2 regions of the Allobosea sp. AK1 genome follow, and region 2 is predicted to be linked to the other one. Evidence: predicted binding sites of a transcription regulator. Region 2 holds the regulator's gene; the other holds the start of a gene.
What was found. Region 2 encodes PhoB, which activates phosphate uptake and scavenging genes when phosphate is short. Its sites were predicted from a motif close to TGTCATNNANCTGTCAT; they were not measured.
Positions count from the first base shown of each region.

Region 1: a site for PhoB is predicted at 2,183-2,199, ahead of ugpB (sn-glycerol-3-phosphate ABC transporter substrate-binding protein UgpB). Genes of this name have one in related genera too.

Region 1 covers NZ_VFMG01000001.1:2,623,889-2,628,301, forward strand. The annotation lists gene FHT98_RS13015 (hypothetical protein) at 1-733, opposite strand, end outside; gene FHT98_RS13020 (fumarylacetoacetate hydrolase family protein) at 877-2,055, opposite strand; gene ugpB (sn-glycerol-3-phosphate ABC transporter substrate-binding protein UgpB) at 2,284-3,609, shown strand; gene ugpA (sn-glycerol-3-phosphate ABC transporter permease UgpA) at 3,685-4,413, shown strand, end outside.
Region 2 covers NZ_VFMG01000001.1:1,281,142-1,285,554, forward strand. The annotation lists gene argH (argininosuccinate lyase) at 1-539, opposite strand, end outside; gene FHT98_RS06535 (LysR family transcriptional regulator) at 635-1,561, shown strand; gene FHT98_RS06540 (SpoIIAA family protein) at 1,619-2,005, shown strand; gene phoB (phosphate regulon transcriptional regulator PhoB) at 2,009-2,716, opposite strand; gene phoU (phosphate signaling complex protein PhoU) at 2,730-3,449, opposite strand; gene pstB (phosphate ABC transporter ATP-binding protein PstB) at 3,527-4,333, opposite strand; gene pstA (phosphate ABC transporter permease PstA) at 4,375-4,413, opposite strand, start outside.

The sequences.
Region 1 (4,413 bases), 1.3 Mb from region 2:
CGCCCAGTGCGAGGATGACGAGCCCGGCAGCGATGGTCGCATCGCGGAAGCGCATCCGGCCGCTCAGCGTGGCGTAGCCGACGAGGAGCGTGCCGGAGACGGCGCCCGTGACCTTCGTCAGGAAGAGCGTCAGCATCAGCACGGCCACGAGCGCGATCTGCAAGCTGCGCCGCGGCACGAACAATAGGGTCGCGATCAGCAGGTAGAGCTGCAAGGCGACATGGCGGTTGTAGAAGCCGTACCCGTCGAAGCCGGGCGAGGGGTAGAGCCCGTGCAGGTTGATCGGCAGCGCCGCGAACAGCAGGAAGGGCAGCACCAGCGCCAAAGCCTGCGGGCGGGAGCGCCGGGCGACCTCGCCGGCGAGCAGCGCCAGCACCGGCAGCATGATCGGCAGTAACGCCCAGTTGATCAGCAGCATCGGCTGCGCATCGGGGAAAACGGCGTCGAGCCCGGCGGCAAAATAGAAGCCGAGTGGACCGATCGGCGCGAAGAAATCGATGGTCGGGACCTGGCCGAGGCCGATGCGCTGGATCGCGTCGAGATAGACCACCGTATCCCAGGCATTGGGCCCGAGCGGCAGGCGCAGCGGCAGGATCAGCGCCGCGACGGCCAATGCGGCGAAAGCCACGATCCAGGCGAGGGGCGAGCCGGCCAAGCGCATCGCTGCTCCCTTGCCGATGAAATCCTTGCCGTCGACTTGGGAGTTTTCTGTCCCGATTTCGCTCATCGCCACGCCGAACCCTCCTGGTCCAGCCCGCTCTGTGGCAGAAAAAACTTACCAGCTGCCTGACGGAAAGGCAGGTTCTCGCCGAATTTCGGTAAGAACCCGCGGTTCCGCTGCTGCCTTGCTGTCAGTTCGCCCGTTCCGGTGCCGGGTCAGAGCAGTCCGCGCCCAGCCAGGTAACGCATCAGATGCGAGGCGCCATAGGTCCAGGGTGCGCATTCATCGGTGCGCTTCATCCGGTTGACCAGGCTGCCGAGCTCGGGCGCGGCGATGGTGACGATGTCCCCGTATTTATGGGTGAAGCCGCCGCCGGGCGCATCGCGATCCTTGATCGGCGCGAACATGGTGCCGAGATAGAGCGCTGCCCCGTCCGGATATTGATGATGCGGGCCGATCATCTGGGCCGCGAGATCGGCAGGGTCGCGGCTGATCTTAGCGATCGAGGAGGAGCCCTCCAGCCGGAAGCCGTCCTGCCCCTCGACCGTCAGCGTCACCGTCGTCCGGCGGACATGGTCGAGCGTGAAACCGGCATCGAACAGGCGGATGAAGGGGCCGACCGCCGCGGCGGCGTTGTTGTCCTTGGCCTTGCCGAGCAGCAGGGCCGAGCGGCCCTCGACATCGCGCAGGTTGACGTCGTTGCCGAGCGTGGCGCCGATGATCCGCCCATCCGAGGCGACGATCAGCACGATCTCCGGCTCGGGATTGTTCCAGCTCGAGGCCGGATGCAGGCCGGCGTCAGCGCCGGTGCCGACCGTCGACATCGGCGGCGCCTTGGTGAAGATCTCGGCATCCGGCCCGATGCCGACCTCGAGATACTGGCTCCAGGCGCCCTGCTTGATCAGCACCTCCTTGAGATGCATCGCCTCGGGCGAGCCGGGCTTCAGCTTCGAGAGATCGTCGCCGATGAGCTTGCCGATCTCCTCGCGGATCGTCGCTGCGGCGGCCGGGTTGCCGCGCGCCTTCTCCTCGATCACGCGCTCCAGCATCGAGACCGCGAAGGTGACGCCGGCCGCCTTCACCGCCTGCAGGTCGAGCGGCGAGAGCAGCCAGGGCCGCGTCGGGTCGCGGCCGTCCACAGGCGTGTTGGCGAGGATGTCGGGGAGCGAACCGATCGCCTCGCCCTGGGCCGCGCGCAACGCAGCCGCCGGATCGGCGTTCTCGCAGAGGTCGCGGCTGGTCGCGAAGCTCTGGGTGACATCGATCACCTGCCCACCGCGCAGCGTCACCACGGCGGGCCCGCCGAGATCGGGACGCCAGACGCGGCCTGCGAGCGCGGCGGCCTCGGCATCCGCGGGCAGGGTCGTGGTCACGGCAAGGTCGAGGCTGGGCATGGTGGCATCCACAGGCGGATTCGGATCGGGGAGCGCAGATCAGCCGGTTCTGCCGGAATGTGCAAGCGAGAGGCCGTCACGGTCGATGCCGGACCTCCGACCCAGACCATAGGCTGATTGCGCTGGTCGTCATCGATTTGTCATTGAAATGTCGCCTGCGCTTCATGCTAGCTTGCGCACCAACGACAAGAACCGCGGCGGCGCCCGCCCGCGGAAGGGAGACATTCCATGAGCATCAAATCGCGCATCCTGATGTCGGTCGCGGCCTTTGCGCTGGCCGGCGCCTCGCCTGCCCTCGCGCAGACCGAGATCCAGTGGTGGCACGCGCTGACCGGCGCCAATAACGACGTCGTCGTCAAGCTCTCCGAGGATTTCAACGCCTCGCAGAAGGACTACAAGGTCGTTCCGGTCTACAAGGGCTCCTATCCCGACACGCTGAACGCCGGCATCGCCGCCTTCCGCGCCGGCCAGGCGCCGCACATCCTGCAGGTCTTCGAGGTCGGCACCGGCACGATGATGTCGGCCAAGGGCGCGATCAAGCCGGTCCACGAGATGATGAAGGAAGCCGGCGAGAAATTCGATCCGAGCGCCTATCTGCCGGCGATCAGCGGCTATTATTCGACGGCCAAGGGCGAGATGCTCTCGATGCCGTTCAACTCCTCGTCGATGGTGATGTGGTACAACAAGGACGCCTTCAAGAAGGCGGGCCTCGACCCCGAGAAGCCGCCGAAGACCTGGCCCGAGACCTTCGAGGCCGCCAAGAAGCTGAAGGCCGCCGGCTACGACAAATGCGGCGTCTCGAACGCCTGGGCGCCCTGGGCCAATATCGAGCAGTTCGGGGCCTGGCACAACATCGCGCTCTCGACCAAGGTCAACGGCATGGCCGGCGCCGACGCCGTGCTGAACTTCAACAAGAGCCCGGCCTTCCTGAAGCACTGGACCAACCTGGTCGAGCTGCAGAAGGACAAGACCTATGACTATTCCGGCCGCACCAATAATGGCGAAGGCCGCTTCACCTCGGGCGAATGCCCGATCTTCCTGACCTCCTCGGGCTTCTTCGGAAACGTCAAGGCGAACGCCAAGTTCGACTGGGCCAACGCCGCGATGCCGTACTATGCCGACGTGCAGGGCGCTCCGCAGAACTCGATCATCGGTGGCGCTTCGCTCTGGGTGATGGGCGGCAAGAAGGCGAACGAATACAAGGGTGTCGCCAAGTTCTTCACCTTCCTCTCGAATGTCGACCGCCAGGTGAAGCTGCATACCGAGTCGGGCTACCTGCCGATCACCAAGGCTGCCTATGAGAAGGTCAAGGCGTCCGGCTTCTACAAGGACAAGCCCTATCTCGAGACCCCGATCCTCGAGCTGACCAACAAGGCCCCGACCGACAACTCGAAGGGCCTGCGCTACGGCAGCCTCGTCCAGATCCGCGACATCTGGTCGGAGGAGCTGGAGGCGGCGCTGAACGGCCAGAAGTCGCCGCAGGCGGCGCTGGATGCGGCGGTCGAGCGCGGCAACCAGATGCTGCGCCAGTTCGAGCGCACTGCGGCCCGCTGAGCATTTCGCTCTTGCATAGCTGAGGCCATCCCGGGCAATTGCGCCCGGGATGGCCGTCTCGTTCCAAGGAAGCCGATGCAGAAGAACGCATATTTCAAGGGGCTGACGATCCCCTTCCTGCTGCTTCTGCCGCAGCTCGCGATCACCATCGTGTTCTTCTACTGGCCGGCGAGCCAGGCGGTCTGGCAGAGCTTCCTGCTCGAGGATGCCTTCGGCATCTCGACGCAGTTCGTCTGGTTCGAGAACTACCAGGCGCTCTTTGCCGATCCCGGCTATCTCAAGGCCTTCGTCAACACCGCGATCTTTTCCACCTTCGTCTGCGTTCTCTCGCTCTCGATCGCACTGCTCTTCGCCGTGATGGCGGACCGGCAGATCCGCGGTGCCGAGATCTACAAGACCCTGCTGATCTGGCCCTATGCGGTGGCGCCCGCCATCGCCGGCGTGCTCTGGCTGTTCATGTTCGATCCCTCGCTCGGCATGCTCGCGCGGGGCCTGCAATCGCTGGGTATCCCGTGGAATCCGCGCCTCAACGGCAACCACGCCATGCTGCTGGTCATCCTCGCCGCGACCTGGAAGCAGATCAGCTACAATTTCCTGTTCTTCCTCGCCGGCCTGCAATCGATCCCGAAGAGCGTGATCGAGGCGGCGGTGATCGACGGCGCCCGGCCGATGCGCCGGTTCTGGACCATCGTCTTCCCGCTGCTCTCGCCGACGACCTTCTTCCTGCTCGTCGTCAACATCGTCTACGTCTTCTTCGACACCTTCGGGATCATCGACACGGTGACTGGGGGCGGCCCCTCGGGC
Region 2 (4,413 bases):
ATCAGCACCTGGCCATGCGCCATCAGCCAATGGCCGAAGGTGACCGGCTGGGCGCTCTGGAGATGGGTGAAGCCGGGGCAGACCGACGCCGCATGCTCCTCCGCCTGATCGGCGATCGCAGCCAGCAACTCCGCCAGCATGCCGGCGAGCGAGCGTGACTTGCTCCGCAGGTAGAGCTTGAGGTTGTTCGCCGCCTGGTCGTTGCGCGAGCGTCCGGCGCGGAGCTTGGCGCCGGTCGAGCCGACGCGCTCGGTCAGGATACGTTCGATGAAGGTGTGGACGTCCTCGTCATCGGGACCGGGCGCGATCCGCCCCTCGACCGTGTCGCGGGCGATCCCGTCGAGCGCGGTCAGGATGGTCTCGAGCTCCTGCGCGCTCAGCAGGCCGGCGCGACCGAGTTCGGCCGCATGCGCCTTGCCGCCCGCGACATCCTGCGGCACCAGCCTTGCGTGCTCGCCGGCGGCGCTCGACAGCTTCATCAGCCGCGGGTCCGGCGGCTTGCGGAAGCGCCCGCCCCAGAGTCGGGTCGTCTGGTTCATGATCTCGTTCCTCCCGTCAGGGAAGAATGGCCTCTTGACCGAGAGGCCGGCAAACGAAACGATCTCCGCCGAGATAGTCCAAAAAGGAATACCCCATGGCGGCCAGCCGGCCACCCCCGTCAGCCGCGGCGCTGAGGGCGTTCGCGACCGTCGCAAGGCTGGGCTCGACGGCCCGCGCCGCTCTCGCGGTCAACCTGACCCAGAGCGCGGTGTCCAAGCAGATCCTCTCGCTGGAGCATCATCTCGGCACGGTGCTGTTCGACCGCAGCCCGCTCGGCCTCAAGCTCACCGAAGCCGGCGCGATCTACCTGCCCTATGCGGAAGCCGCGCTGGAGCAGATGGAGCGCGGCGCACGGCGTCTCGCCGAGCGCAACGCCATCGCCCGGCCGATCCGCCTGCACATGGTCGCGATCGCCGGCGAGCGCTGGCTGATGGCGCGCTTTCCGGCCTTCGCCGAGGCCCATCCCGGCGTCGACGTGCAGTTCACCAATTACGTCAGCGAGAGCGAGACGGAGGAACCGGATATCGAGATCGCCCATGGCGTCCCGCCCTGGCCCGGCAAGGAGGCGCATTTCCTCTTCGGCCGCGATGTCGCGCTCGTCGCGGCACCCAGCCTGATCGAGCGGATGGGCGGTTTCCGCCGCGCTGCCGATATCCAGAAGATGACCCTGCTGCAGCACTATCAGATGCCGACCTTCTGGGCCGAGTTCACCGAAGCGCATGACCTGCGCGGCGCAGTGCCGGAGCACACCGTGCGCTACGGCTATTATTCCGTGATCACCAGCGCCGCCGTCGCCGGTCTCGGCCTCGCGCTGGCGCCACGCTGCTACGTCGCCGACGAGCTTGCCTCCGGCGCGCTCGTCAATCCGCTGGGGCTCGGCTTCACCAGCGCCATCGGCTGCTGGCTGACGCGACCGCTCGACCAGCCGCCGCGGCCGGGGCTGGATGCCTTCATCGCCTGGCTGCGGGCCGAGGCCGAGAGCTTCGACGCAGCGACGCGCGCGCCGCCCCCTTACGTCTGACCGGCCCCGGCGAAACCTCCCCCTCGCCTGCGCGTTGTCCCCCGAGGAGGAGGAGCCATGCTCACCATTCTGCCCGCCCCGGACCATGTCGCAGCCTATCGGCTGTCGCAGACGCTCACGGCTGACGATCTCGACGCCATCATGGCCGATATCGACGCCCGGCTCGAACGTCACGAGAAGCTCGGCATCCTCGCCGACATGACCGATTTCACCGACATGACGCTGGCCGCGGCCTGGAAGGACGCGCGCTACAGCCTCGGCAAGCTCTGGGAGCTCAGGCGCTTCCCCAAGGAAGCCCTGATCACCGACAAGGGCTGGCTCGCCGGCTTCGTCGATCTGCTCGACCCGGCGATCCCCTTCGTCAAGGTCCGCGCCTTCAAGCCCGAGGACTATGACAAGGCCCTGACCTGGGCCGGCGATATCGAGGGCGGCCCGAACGCCTGAGGCTTACGCGGCTCCGCTGCGCGCGAAGGTCTCGTCGAAGGCGTAGCCGGCTCCGCGCACGGTGCGCAGCGGGTCCTTGGCGTCGCCCGGCGTGATCGCCTTGCGCAGCCGCCCAACATGGACGTCGACCGTGCGCTCGTCGATATAGACGTCGCGGCCCCAGACGGCGTCGAGGAGCTGGGCGCGTGAATAGACCCGGCCCGGCGCCTGCATCAGGAACTCGAGCAGGCGGAACTCGGTCGGGCCGAGATGCAGTTCGCTCCCGGCGCGCCGGACGCGGCGCGTCGTGCGGTCGAGTTCGAGATCGCCGGCCGCGAGCAACCCTGCGACATGGCCAGGCTTCGCTCTGCGAAGAAGCGCCTGGATGCGGGCGATCAGCTCCGGCAGCGAGAACGGCTTCACGACATAGTCGTCGGCGCCGGTCGCAAGCCCGCGCACGCGCTCGGTCTCCTCGCCGCGCGCCGTCAGCATGATGATCGGCACGCGCTCGGTGTCGCGGCGCGAGCGCAGGCGCCGGCAGAGCTCGATGCCGGAGAGGCCCGGCAGCATCCAGTCGAGCAGGACCAGATCGGGCGTGGAATCGCGCAGATGCAGCTCGGCGTCATCCCCGCGCGCGACGCTGTCGACCTCGAAGCCCTCGGCTTCGAGGTTGTAGCGCAGCAGCAGGGTGAGCGGCTCCTCGTCCTCGACGATCAGGATACGTGCGGCCATGATGGCTTTGACCTCAGCTTCCCGTCACCGCTTCGACCTCGATATTGGTCGTGTCGAGCTTCGGCCGGTTCACGTCGAGGGAATCGCCAGTGACGAGGTAATGGATCGTCTCGGCGATATTGGTGGTGTGGTCGCCGATGCGCTCGATATTCTTGGCGCAGAACAGCAGATGCGTGCAGAAGGTGATGTTGCGCGGATCCTCCATCATATAGGTCAGGAGTTCGCGGAACAGCGAGGTGTAAAGCGCGTCGATCTCGTCGTCACGCTTCCAGACCTCGAGCGCCTTCTGCTCGTTGGTCGCGGCATAGGCGTCGAGCACGTCCTTGAGCTGGGCCTGCACGAGGCGGCTGATATGCTCGAGGCCGACGACCGCGCGATGCGGCGGCTGGAACTGGCCGGCAATGGCGACGGCGCGCTTGGCGATGTTCTTGGCGAGGTCGCCGACGCGCTCGATGTCGGAGGCAAGGCGGATCGCCGAGATCAGCTCGCGCAGGTCCTGCGCCAGGGGCTGGCGCCGGGCGATGGTGAGCACGGCCTTTTCCTCGACCTCGCGCTGGAGATTGTCGAGGCGCTGGTCGGCCGAGATGATCTTCTGGGCGAGCGCGGTGTCGCGGCGAACGAGCGCGACGGTCGAGTCGCCCAGCATGCGCTCGGCCATGCCGCCCATTTCGGCGAGGCTGCGGCGGATGCCTTCGAGATCGGTGTCGTAGGAGCGGACGATGTGGTCGGTCATTGCGTGTTCCTCAGGCGCATCGGCCCGAAAAGTGGAAACCGGTTTTCGGGCAAGCCGATGCGAAACAAAAATGCCGCTTAGCCGAAACGGCCGGTGACGTAGTCCTGGGTCTGCTTCTTGGCCGGGTTCATGAAGATCGTGTTGGTCGGCGCGAACTCGATGACCTCGCCGAGATACATGAACGCCGTGTACTGCGAGATGCGCGCCGCCTGCTGCATGTTGTGCGTGACGATGGCGATGGTGAAATCGCTCTTGAGCTGCTCCAGCAGGTCCTCGATCTTGCCGGTCGAGATCGGGTCGAGCGCCGAGGTCGGCTCGTCGAACAGGATCACTTCCGGCTTCTGCGCGATGGTGCGCGCGATGCAGAGGCGCTGCTGCTGGCCGCCGGAGAGGCCCATGCCGGAGCTCTTCAGCTTGTCCTTGACCTCGTCCCAAAGCGCGGCGCGGCGCAGCGCGCCCTCGACACGGTCGTCGAGCTCGGATTTCGGCGGCTTCTCGTAGAGGCGGATGCCGAAGGCGACGTTGTCGTAGATCGACATCGGGAACGGCGTCGGCTTCTGGAAGACCATGCCGACGCGCGAGCGCAATTCGTTCACATCGACGTCGTTCGAGATGATGTTGCGGCCGTCGAGCATGATCTGCCCTTCCGCGCGCTGCTCCGGATAGAGCGAGTAGATCCGGTTGAAGATGCGCAGCAGGGTCGACTTGCCGCAGCCGGACGGGCCGATCAGCGCCGTGACGTGACGATCACGGAAGTCGAGATTGATGTTCTTCAGCGCCTTGTGCTCGCCGTAGTAGAAATCGAGGTTCTTCACCGCGATCCGGACGGGCGCCTCGGCATCGAGCGACTGGGGGGAGAGTTCAAGGGTCGAAAGCATCGACATTAAGTCCTCAAGGTCGGTCGCGATCGGGTTGGTTTCAAGCTCTACTTGCTGCTGGCGACGATGCGCCGGGCAACGAGCGA